2 regions of the Streptomyces sp. NPDC058157 genome follow, and region 2 is predicted to be linked to the other one. Evidence: riboswitches for the same ligand, from Rfam matches in the RefSeq annotation. Region 2 holds a riboswitch; the other holds the start of a gene.
The links. Region 2 has a riboswitch for S-adenosylmethionine ahead of thrC (threonine synthase). Riboswitches for the same ligand answer to the same signal wherever they lie in the genome.
Positions count from the first base shown of each region.

Region 1 (3,713 bases), on a different contig from region 2:
GGTACGTACGACCTGATCGCGCTGGTCCGCGTGGCCCGCCACGAGAACCTGGCGGACATCATCCCCGGCAAGATCAGCAAGATCCCGGGCGTCGAGGCCACCGACACCCACGTCGCGTTCCGCACGTACTCCCAGCACGACCTGGAAGCCGCCTTCGCCATCGGCCTCGACGCATAGCTCCGGCAGGGCTGCCCGTCCAGCCCCGCCGGCGACCGCGTCCCGCCTACACGGCGGGCACGCAGCGGCCGTCCTCCGTGCGGTACTGCCACTTCGCGCCGTCCGTGACGAGTTCCTTGACGGCGCGGACGAAGCGGTCGACGTGCTCGTCCGGGGTGCCCGCGCCGAAGCTGACGCGGATCGCGTTCAGCGACCTCTCCCCCGGCGCCGCCTCCGGCGCCCCGCACTCGCCCTGGGCCTGCGGCTCGCTGCCGAGCAGGGTGCGGACCAGCGGGTGGGCGCAGAACAGGCCGTCGCGCACCCCGATCCCGTACTCGGCCGACAGCGCCGCCGCGAAGTGCGAGCTGTTCCAGCCGTCGACCACGAACGAGATGACGCCGACGCGCGGGGCGTCGTCCCCGAAGAGGGAGAGGATCCGGACCGCCGGGACCTCCGCCAGGCCCTCGCGGACCTTCGCGATGAGGTGCCGCTCGCGGGCGACGAGGCCGTCGAAGCCGGCCTCGTTCAGCGCCCGGCAGGCGGAGGCGATGGAGTAGACGCCGATGACGTTCGGGGAGCCGGCCTCGTGTCGGGCGGCGGTGGTGTGCCACTCGACGTCCACGCCGCCGTCCTCGCGGCGGGCCACCTTGCGGGAGGCGCCGCCCCCGGCGAGGTACGGCTCGGCCTCCTGGAGCCAGTCCGCCCGGCCGGCCAGCACGCCCGAGCCGAAGGGGGCGTACAGCTTGTGCCCGGAGAAGGCCACCCAGTCCACGTCCAGGTCACGGACCGAGACGGGGTGGTGCGGCGCCAGCTGGGCGGCGTCCAGCACGATCCGCGCGCCGTGGGCGTGCGCGGCGGCGGCCAGTTCCTTGACCGGCCACAGCTCACCGGTGACGTTGGACGCGCCGGTCACGCACACCAGGGCGGGGCCGTAGGGGTCGCGGTCGGCGAGCGCCCGCTCCAGGGTGGCGACGGCCTGGGCCGGGGTGCGCGGGGCGTTGAGGTAGGTGACCTGCGCGTCGCGCCAGGGCAGCAGCGAGGCGTGGTGCTCGGTCTCGAAGACGAAGACCTGGCAGTCGGCCGGGAGCACGGCGGCGAGCAGGTTGAGGGAGTCGGTGGTGGAGCGGGTGAAGACGACCTGGTCGCCCGCCCGGCAGTCGAGGAACTCGGCGACGGTGGCCCGGCTCTGCTCGAAGAGGTCGGTGGAGAGCTGCGAGAGGTAGCCGGCGCCGCGGTGGACGCTGCCGTAATACGGGGCGTACGCGGCCACGTCGTCCCAGACCCGCTGGAGCGCGGGGGCGCTGGCCGCGTAGTCCAGGGCCGCGTAGCTGACCTCGCCGCCGGTGACGAGCGGAACGGTGACGTCCCGGCCGAGGACGGCCAGCGGCTCGGCACAGGCCGGATCGACGGGGGCGGCGGCGCAGGCGGCGTCGGTGGCGGCGGCGTTCAGGGATGCGGACATGGCGGTATCTCCCGGCAGGCGGTGCTGAATGGCTTCGGTGGTGCCCGTACGCGGGTACGGCGGTGCGCGCTGCGGCGACGGCCGTCGGGGGTACGGGAAGTGCCTCGGACGCGGTGCGGGTACGCGGAAGGGACCCTGTTCCGAGGGGTGAAGTAGGGGCGGAGTCGCCCTATCGCATTCGCTTGCTCACGGAAAACGCTCCTCGAGAGACCAGGACCCCTGGTGTCGAGGGATCCGCGCTTGCCGTAGACCTCGCTGCCTACGGCCTGGTCATCACCCGGGGCACCCCGCCACGGAAGGAGGGTTGCCGGACAGCAAGCCGGGGCCTAAACGCTGTCACTCGTGACCTTGGAGAGCATCCTGCCACACGGTCCGCCGAACGCAAGACCCCGGTCCACATCGTGGACCGGGGTTCCGGCGCAGCCGTCGTACGGGTCAGGCGTTGCTGGCCGCCACCCAGCGCTCCAGCGCGGCCCGGGCGGCGCCCGAGTCGATGGACTCGGCCGCGCGGGCCATGCCCGCGGACAACTCCTCCTCCAGCGAGCCCGTGCCGGGGTCCAGGGCGACCAGGGCGGAGGCCGCGTTCAGCAGGACGGCGTCGCGCACCGGGCCGGTCTCCCCGGCCAGCAGGCGGCGGGCCACGTCGGCGTTGTAGGAGGGGTCGCCGCCGCGCAGGGCGGAGATGTCGATGGTCGCGATGCCCACGTCGCGCGGGTCGAAGGCGTGCTCGGTGATCCCGCCGTCCCGCACCCACCACACGCGGGAGGTGCCGGTGGTGGTCAGCTCGTCCAGGCCGTCGTCGCCGCGGAAGACGAGGGCGGAGGTGCCCCGCTCGGCGAGCACCCCGGCCATGATCGGGGCCAGCCGGCCGTCCGCGACGCCGACCGCCTGGGCGGTCACCTTGGCGGGGTTGGTGAGCGGGCCGAGGCCGTTGAAGGCGGTGCGGATCCCGAGGTCGCGGCGGGCCGAGGCCGCGTACCGCAGGGCGGGGTGGAAGACGACCGCGGCGCAGAAGGTGATGCCGGCCTCCTCGGCGACCTCGGCCACCCGCTGGGGGGTCAGGCCCAGGTTGACGCCGAGCTTCTCCAGGACGTCGGAGGAGCCGCTGGCGGAGGAGGCGGCCCGGTTGCCGTGCTTGACGACCTTGGCGCCCGCGCCGGCGGCGACGATGGCGGACATGGTGGAGATGTTGACGGTCTTGGCGCCGTCGCCGCCGGTGCCGACGATGTCCACGGTCCGCCCGGGCACCTCGATCAGGTTGGCGTGCGCGTACATCGTGCGGACCAGGCCCGTGTACTCCTGCACGGTCTCGCCCTTGGCCCGCAGGGCCACCGCGAAGCCCGCGATCTGCGCGTCGGTGGCCTCGCCGAGCATGATCCGCTCCATGGCCCAGGCGGTGTCGTCGGCGACCAGGTCCCGGCCGCCGAGCAGGGCCTCCAGGATGCCCGGCCAGCTGTGTGCCGCCACGCTGTCGCCGCCTGCCGGGGTCGCAACGTTCATGGTCAGCTCCTGCTGCTCGTCGGGTCCTGCGAAGTCGGGGCCCACGTCCGTGGGAAGGATCTCAGCCTATCCAGCCCGGGAGACGGCAATGAGCCCCCGTCCAGACACTGGACGGGGGCTCATGCCGTGGCGACACCAGGACCGGCCGGAACCGGTCCCTCAAGCGGTCCTACAGGAGATCAGTGGTGGCCGTGGCCGGACTGGATCTCCTTGTACTCCTCCGTGGTGGGCTTGGGGATCTGGTTGCCCTCCGCGTAGAAGCCCTTGCTGAGCTTGGCGCGCAGCTTCTCGCCGCGCGTCACCTTGCGCTCGACACCGTTCTCGTCGACCGTCGGGCCGAGCTCGAGCGGCTTGTACTGCTCGTGCGCCGTGAGGGTGTGCAGCTTGCCCTGCGGCAGCGGCTCGTGGACCTCGACGAACTCACCGTGCGGCAGACGCTTGATGATGCCGGTCTCGCGACCGTGCAGCACCTTGTCGTGGTCCCGGCGCTGGAGGCCGAGGCAGATCCGCTTGGTGGCGATGAAGGCCAGGACCGGGACGACGAAGAAGCCGATCCGGACGAACCACGTGATCGAGTTGATCGACAGGTGGAAGT
Region 1 covers NZ_JBHVUQ010000020.1:15,136-18,848, forward strand. Annotated here, with positions in the region: gene ACFVXK_RS07605 (Lrp/AsnC ligand binding domain-containing protein) at 1-177, shown strand, start outside; gene ACFVXK_RS07610 (aminotransferase class V-fold PLP-dependent enzyme) at 224-1,618, opposite strand; SAM riboswitch class IV at 1,850-1,966, opposite strand; gene trpD (anthranilate phosphoribosyltransferase) at 2,054-3,118, opposite strand; gene ACFVXK_RS07620 (cytochrome bc complex cytochrome b subunit) at 3,298-3,713, opposite strand, start outside.
Region 1: another riboswitch for S-adenosylmethionine. It lies ahead of ACFVXK_RS07610 (aminotransferase class V-fold PLP-dependent enzyme); the one in region 2 lies ahead of thrC (threonine synthase).

Region 2 (3,713 bases):
GACGAGACCGCCCCCGCCGCGCCGGGCGCTGAGGCTGCCGTCGGCGGCGAGGGCGTACGAGAGCGGGCCGCGGTTCGCGGCGACGAGTACCTGAGAAGCCATGCCGCGAACCTAGCCCGGGGCCTCCTCGCTCAAACGTCCGGGAAATGCCCGAATCGTCACGTGGCGGTCAAGCCGCGACCCGGATCACGGGCCCCGCCCGTTCAGGCGCCGCCCGTTCAGGGCCCGCCCGCTCAGGCCACGCGCCGGACCGCGTACTCCTCGATCTCCAGCATCGGCGGCCGCTCCTCCGTGTCCACGGGGTAGGTGCGCGGAACGAACCCGTCCGGCCCCCTCTCGAACTGGATCAGCTCCGGCCGCACCAGATGGCCGCGCGAGAGCCGCAGCTGCGCGGTGCGGTAGATAGCCGCGGCCATCCGGCCCAGTGCCTGCCCGCTCTGGTGCTTGTGCAGCCGGACCCCGACGTCGACCTGGGCCATCGAGTCCAGTCCGACGGTGTGCAGCGCGTCGACGAGCAGGCCCAGCTCGACCCCGTAGCCGACGGGGAAGGGGAGACGTTCCAGCAGGGAGCGGCGTACGGCGTACTCGCCGCCCAGGGGCTGGACGAAGCCGGCCAGCTGCGGCCAGTGGAGGTTGAGGAGCGGGCGGGCCACCAGCTCCGTGACCCGTCCGCCCTGGCCGGGGGCGTCCCCCAGCGGGCGGTCGTACATGGCTTTGACGAACTGCACCTGCGGGTCGGTGAGCAGCGGGCCGACGATGCCGGAGACGAAAGCGGACGAGAAGTCGCGCAGGTCGGCGTCGACGAAGCAGACGATCTCCCCGGTGGTGGCCAGCAGCGAGCGCCACAGCACCTCGCCCTTGCCGCGCACGGCGGGCAGCCGGGGCAGGATCTCGTCGCGGTGCACCACCCGGGCGCCGGCCTTGGCGGCGACCTCGGCGGTCCGGTCGGTGGACCCGGAGTCGACGACGACCAGCTCGTCCACCAGCGGCACCGGCAGGCCCTCGATCAGGTCGCGCCGGATCACCTCCACGATCTCCCCGACCGTGGCCTCCTCGTCGAGGGCCGGCAGCACCACGCTCACGGTGGTCCCGGCCGCCCGTTTGCGCTCGAGGAGCTGGTCGAGCGGTCGGTCGGCGGCGGACCAGGAGCGGTCGGCCAGCCAGCGCTCCACCTCATCCAGCACTCTCAGCACTCCCTGGCTACTCTGCGGCGGCATCAGACCCGGCGGTTTTCGGCCGAATCGTGATCCATCTCGCGGTTCGGACGGCTGTCTCAACCCACCGCCCCTTCGGTTACAGTCTTGAACAACGCGAAGGTCCACCGCATGCCGGGGGCCCCGCGACAAACGCACCGGCGCGCCTTCGAGCGCGTGTGCCGGTGCCATACCGCTCATCCAGAGGGGCAGAGGGACACGGCCCGTTGAAGCCCCGGCAACCCTCCAGTCGGTTCTCGCGATGCGATACGCATCCCGCGGGGTCCCCGGCTAGGGAAGGTGCCAATTCCGTCTCATGGCGAAGTGCGCCATGGGGAAGATGAGGAGAAAGGGCCTCGCCATCATGGCTGCACAGTCTGTCGCCACCTCTGCCGCTCCGGGATCCGAGACCGCCGGGTCCGTCGACCTCGGCCCCGCCACCGGTCTTTCCTGTCGTGAGTGCGGCACCCGTTTCGAGCTCGGCCCCATCTTCGCCTGCGTCGAGTGTTTCGGTCCGCTGGAGGTGGCCTACGAGCTGCCCACCGGTGACCCGGAGGCCCTGCGCGCGGCGATCGAGGCCGGCCCGAACAACATCTGGCGGTACGCGCCGCTGCTGCCCGTCCCCGCGGACGTGGCCTCCAAGCCGAGCCTGAACCCGGGCTTCACCAAGCTCGTGGACGCGCAGAACCTGGCCAAGGAGCTGGGCGTCACCGGCAAGCTCTACGTCAAGGACGACTCCGGAAACCCGACGCACTCCTTCAAGGACCGCGTCGTGGCCATCGCCGTCGAGGCCGCCCGAGCCTTCGGCTTCACCACCCTCTCCTGCTCCTCCACCGGCAACCTGGCCGGCGCCGTCGGCGCCGCGGCCGCCCGCGCCGGCTTCCGCTCCTGCGTGTTCATCCCGCACGACCTGGAGCAGGGCAAGGTCGTCATGGCCGGTGTCTACGGTGGCGACCTGGTCGGCATCGAGGGCAACTACGACGACGTGAACCGCTTCTGCTCCGAGCTCATCGGCGACCCGCTGGGCGAGGGTTGGGGCTTCGTCAACGTCAACCTGCGCCCGTACTACGGCGAGGGTTCCAAGACCCTGGCCTACGAGATCTGCGAGCAGCTCGGCTGGCAGCTGCCCGACCAGCTCGTCATCCCGATCGCGTCCGGCTCGCAGCTCACCAAGATCGACAAGGGTCTGCAGGAGCTGATCAAGCTCGGTCTGGTCGAGGACAAGCCCTACAAGATCTTCGGCGCTCAGGCCGAGGGCTGCTCCCCGGTGTCCACGGCCTTCAAGGCCGGCCACGACGTGGTGCGCCCGCAGAAGCCGAACACGATCGCCAAGTCCCTCGCCATCGGCAACCCGGCGGACGGCCCGTACGTGCTCGACATCGCGCGCCGCACCGGCGGCTTCGTCGAGGACGTGAACGACGAGCAGGTCGTCGAGGCCATCAAGATCCTGGCGCAGACCGAGGGCATCTTCGCCGAGACCGCGGGCGGCGTGACCGTCGGCGTGACGAAGAAGCTCATCGAGAACGGGCAGCTGGACCCCTCGCTGACCACCGTGGTCCTGAACACCGGTGACGGCCTCAAGACCCTGGAGGCGGTGGCCGCGGACAGCGGCCAGACCGCCACCATCCGCCCGAGCCTGGACGCGTTCCGCGCCGCCGGCCTGGCCTGACCCTTCCCTCGCACTCCACGGAAAGGCGGTAGCGCCATGAGCGTCAACGTCCGCATCCCCACCATCCTGCGCACCTACACCGGCGGCGCCGCCGAGGTCCCGGCCGAGGGCGCGACCCTGGCCGAGGTCATCGCCTCCCTGGAGGCGAGCCACCCGGGCATCGCCGCGCGCGTCCTGGACGACCAGGGCAAGCTGCGCCGCTTCGTGAACGTCTACGTGAACGACGACGACGTGCGCTTCGAGGGCGGCCTGCAGACGGCGACGCCGGACGGCGCGGGCGTCTCGATCATCCCCGCCGTCGCGGGCGGCTGCTGACCCGACCGAATCAGAATTGCCCCCTCCGCTAAAAGCGGAGGGGGCAATTCTGCTTGATTGGGCGCGGTAGAGTTGGGGAAGTCCCCTCCGCTGTTCTTGCCCGCCGCATATGAACGGGCTGCGTGAGGGTTGACATTGAGTCAACATGCGTGCGCCTTTTGGGGCATTGGTGCGGTTCGTCTGGCCCGACTTGCCCAGGAATACGCCAACTTTTCAGCCCATTTCCACGTTTGTTCGTGTCCAGATTTCTCGTCGGAATGACCTGTTGCAGACAGCAGCGGTGCAGATACATTCAGCCCCGGTCGAGGCGTTCCGGCGCAAGTTCTGACCCGGGTCCGCGAAGTGCGGACCTGCGCAAGGGCCAGTAATAGGGGAGTTAGGCATGGCTCAGGGCACCGTCAAGTGGTTCAACGCGGAGAAGGGCTACGGCTTCATCGCGGTCGACGGTGGTGCGGATGTGTTCGTCCACTACAGCGCCATCCAGATGGACGGGTACCGCACCCTTGAAGAGGGTCAGCGGGTCGAGTTCGAGATCT
Region 2 covers NZ_JBHVUQ010000019.1:1,529-5,241, forward strand. Annotated here, with positions in the region: gene ACFVXK_RS07210 (trehalose-6-phosphate synthase) at 1-102, opposite strand, end outside; gene ACFVXK_RS07215 (glucosyl-3-phosphoglycerate synthase) at 234-1,184, opposite strand; SAM riboswitch class I at 1,388-1,540, shown strand; gene thrC (threonine synthase) at 1,558-2,862, shown strand; gene ACFVXK_RS07225 (MoaD/ThiS family protein) at 2,899-3,177, shown strand; gene ACFVXK_RS07230 (cold-shock protein) at 3,560-3,713, shown strand, end outside.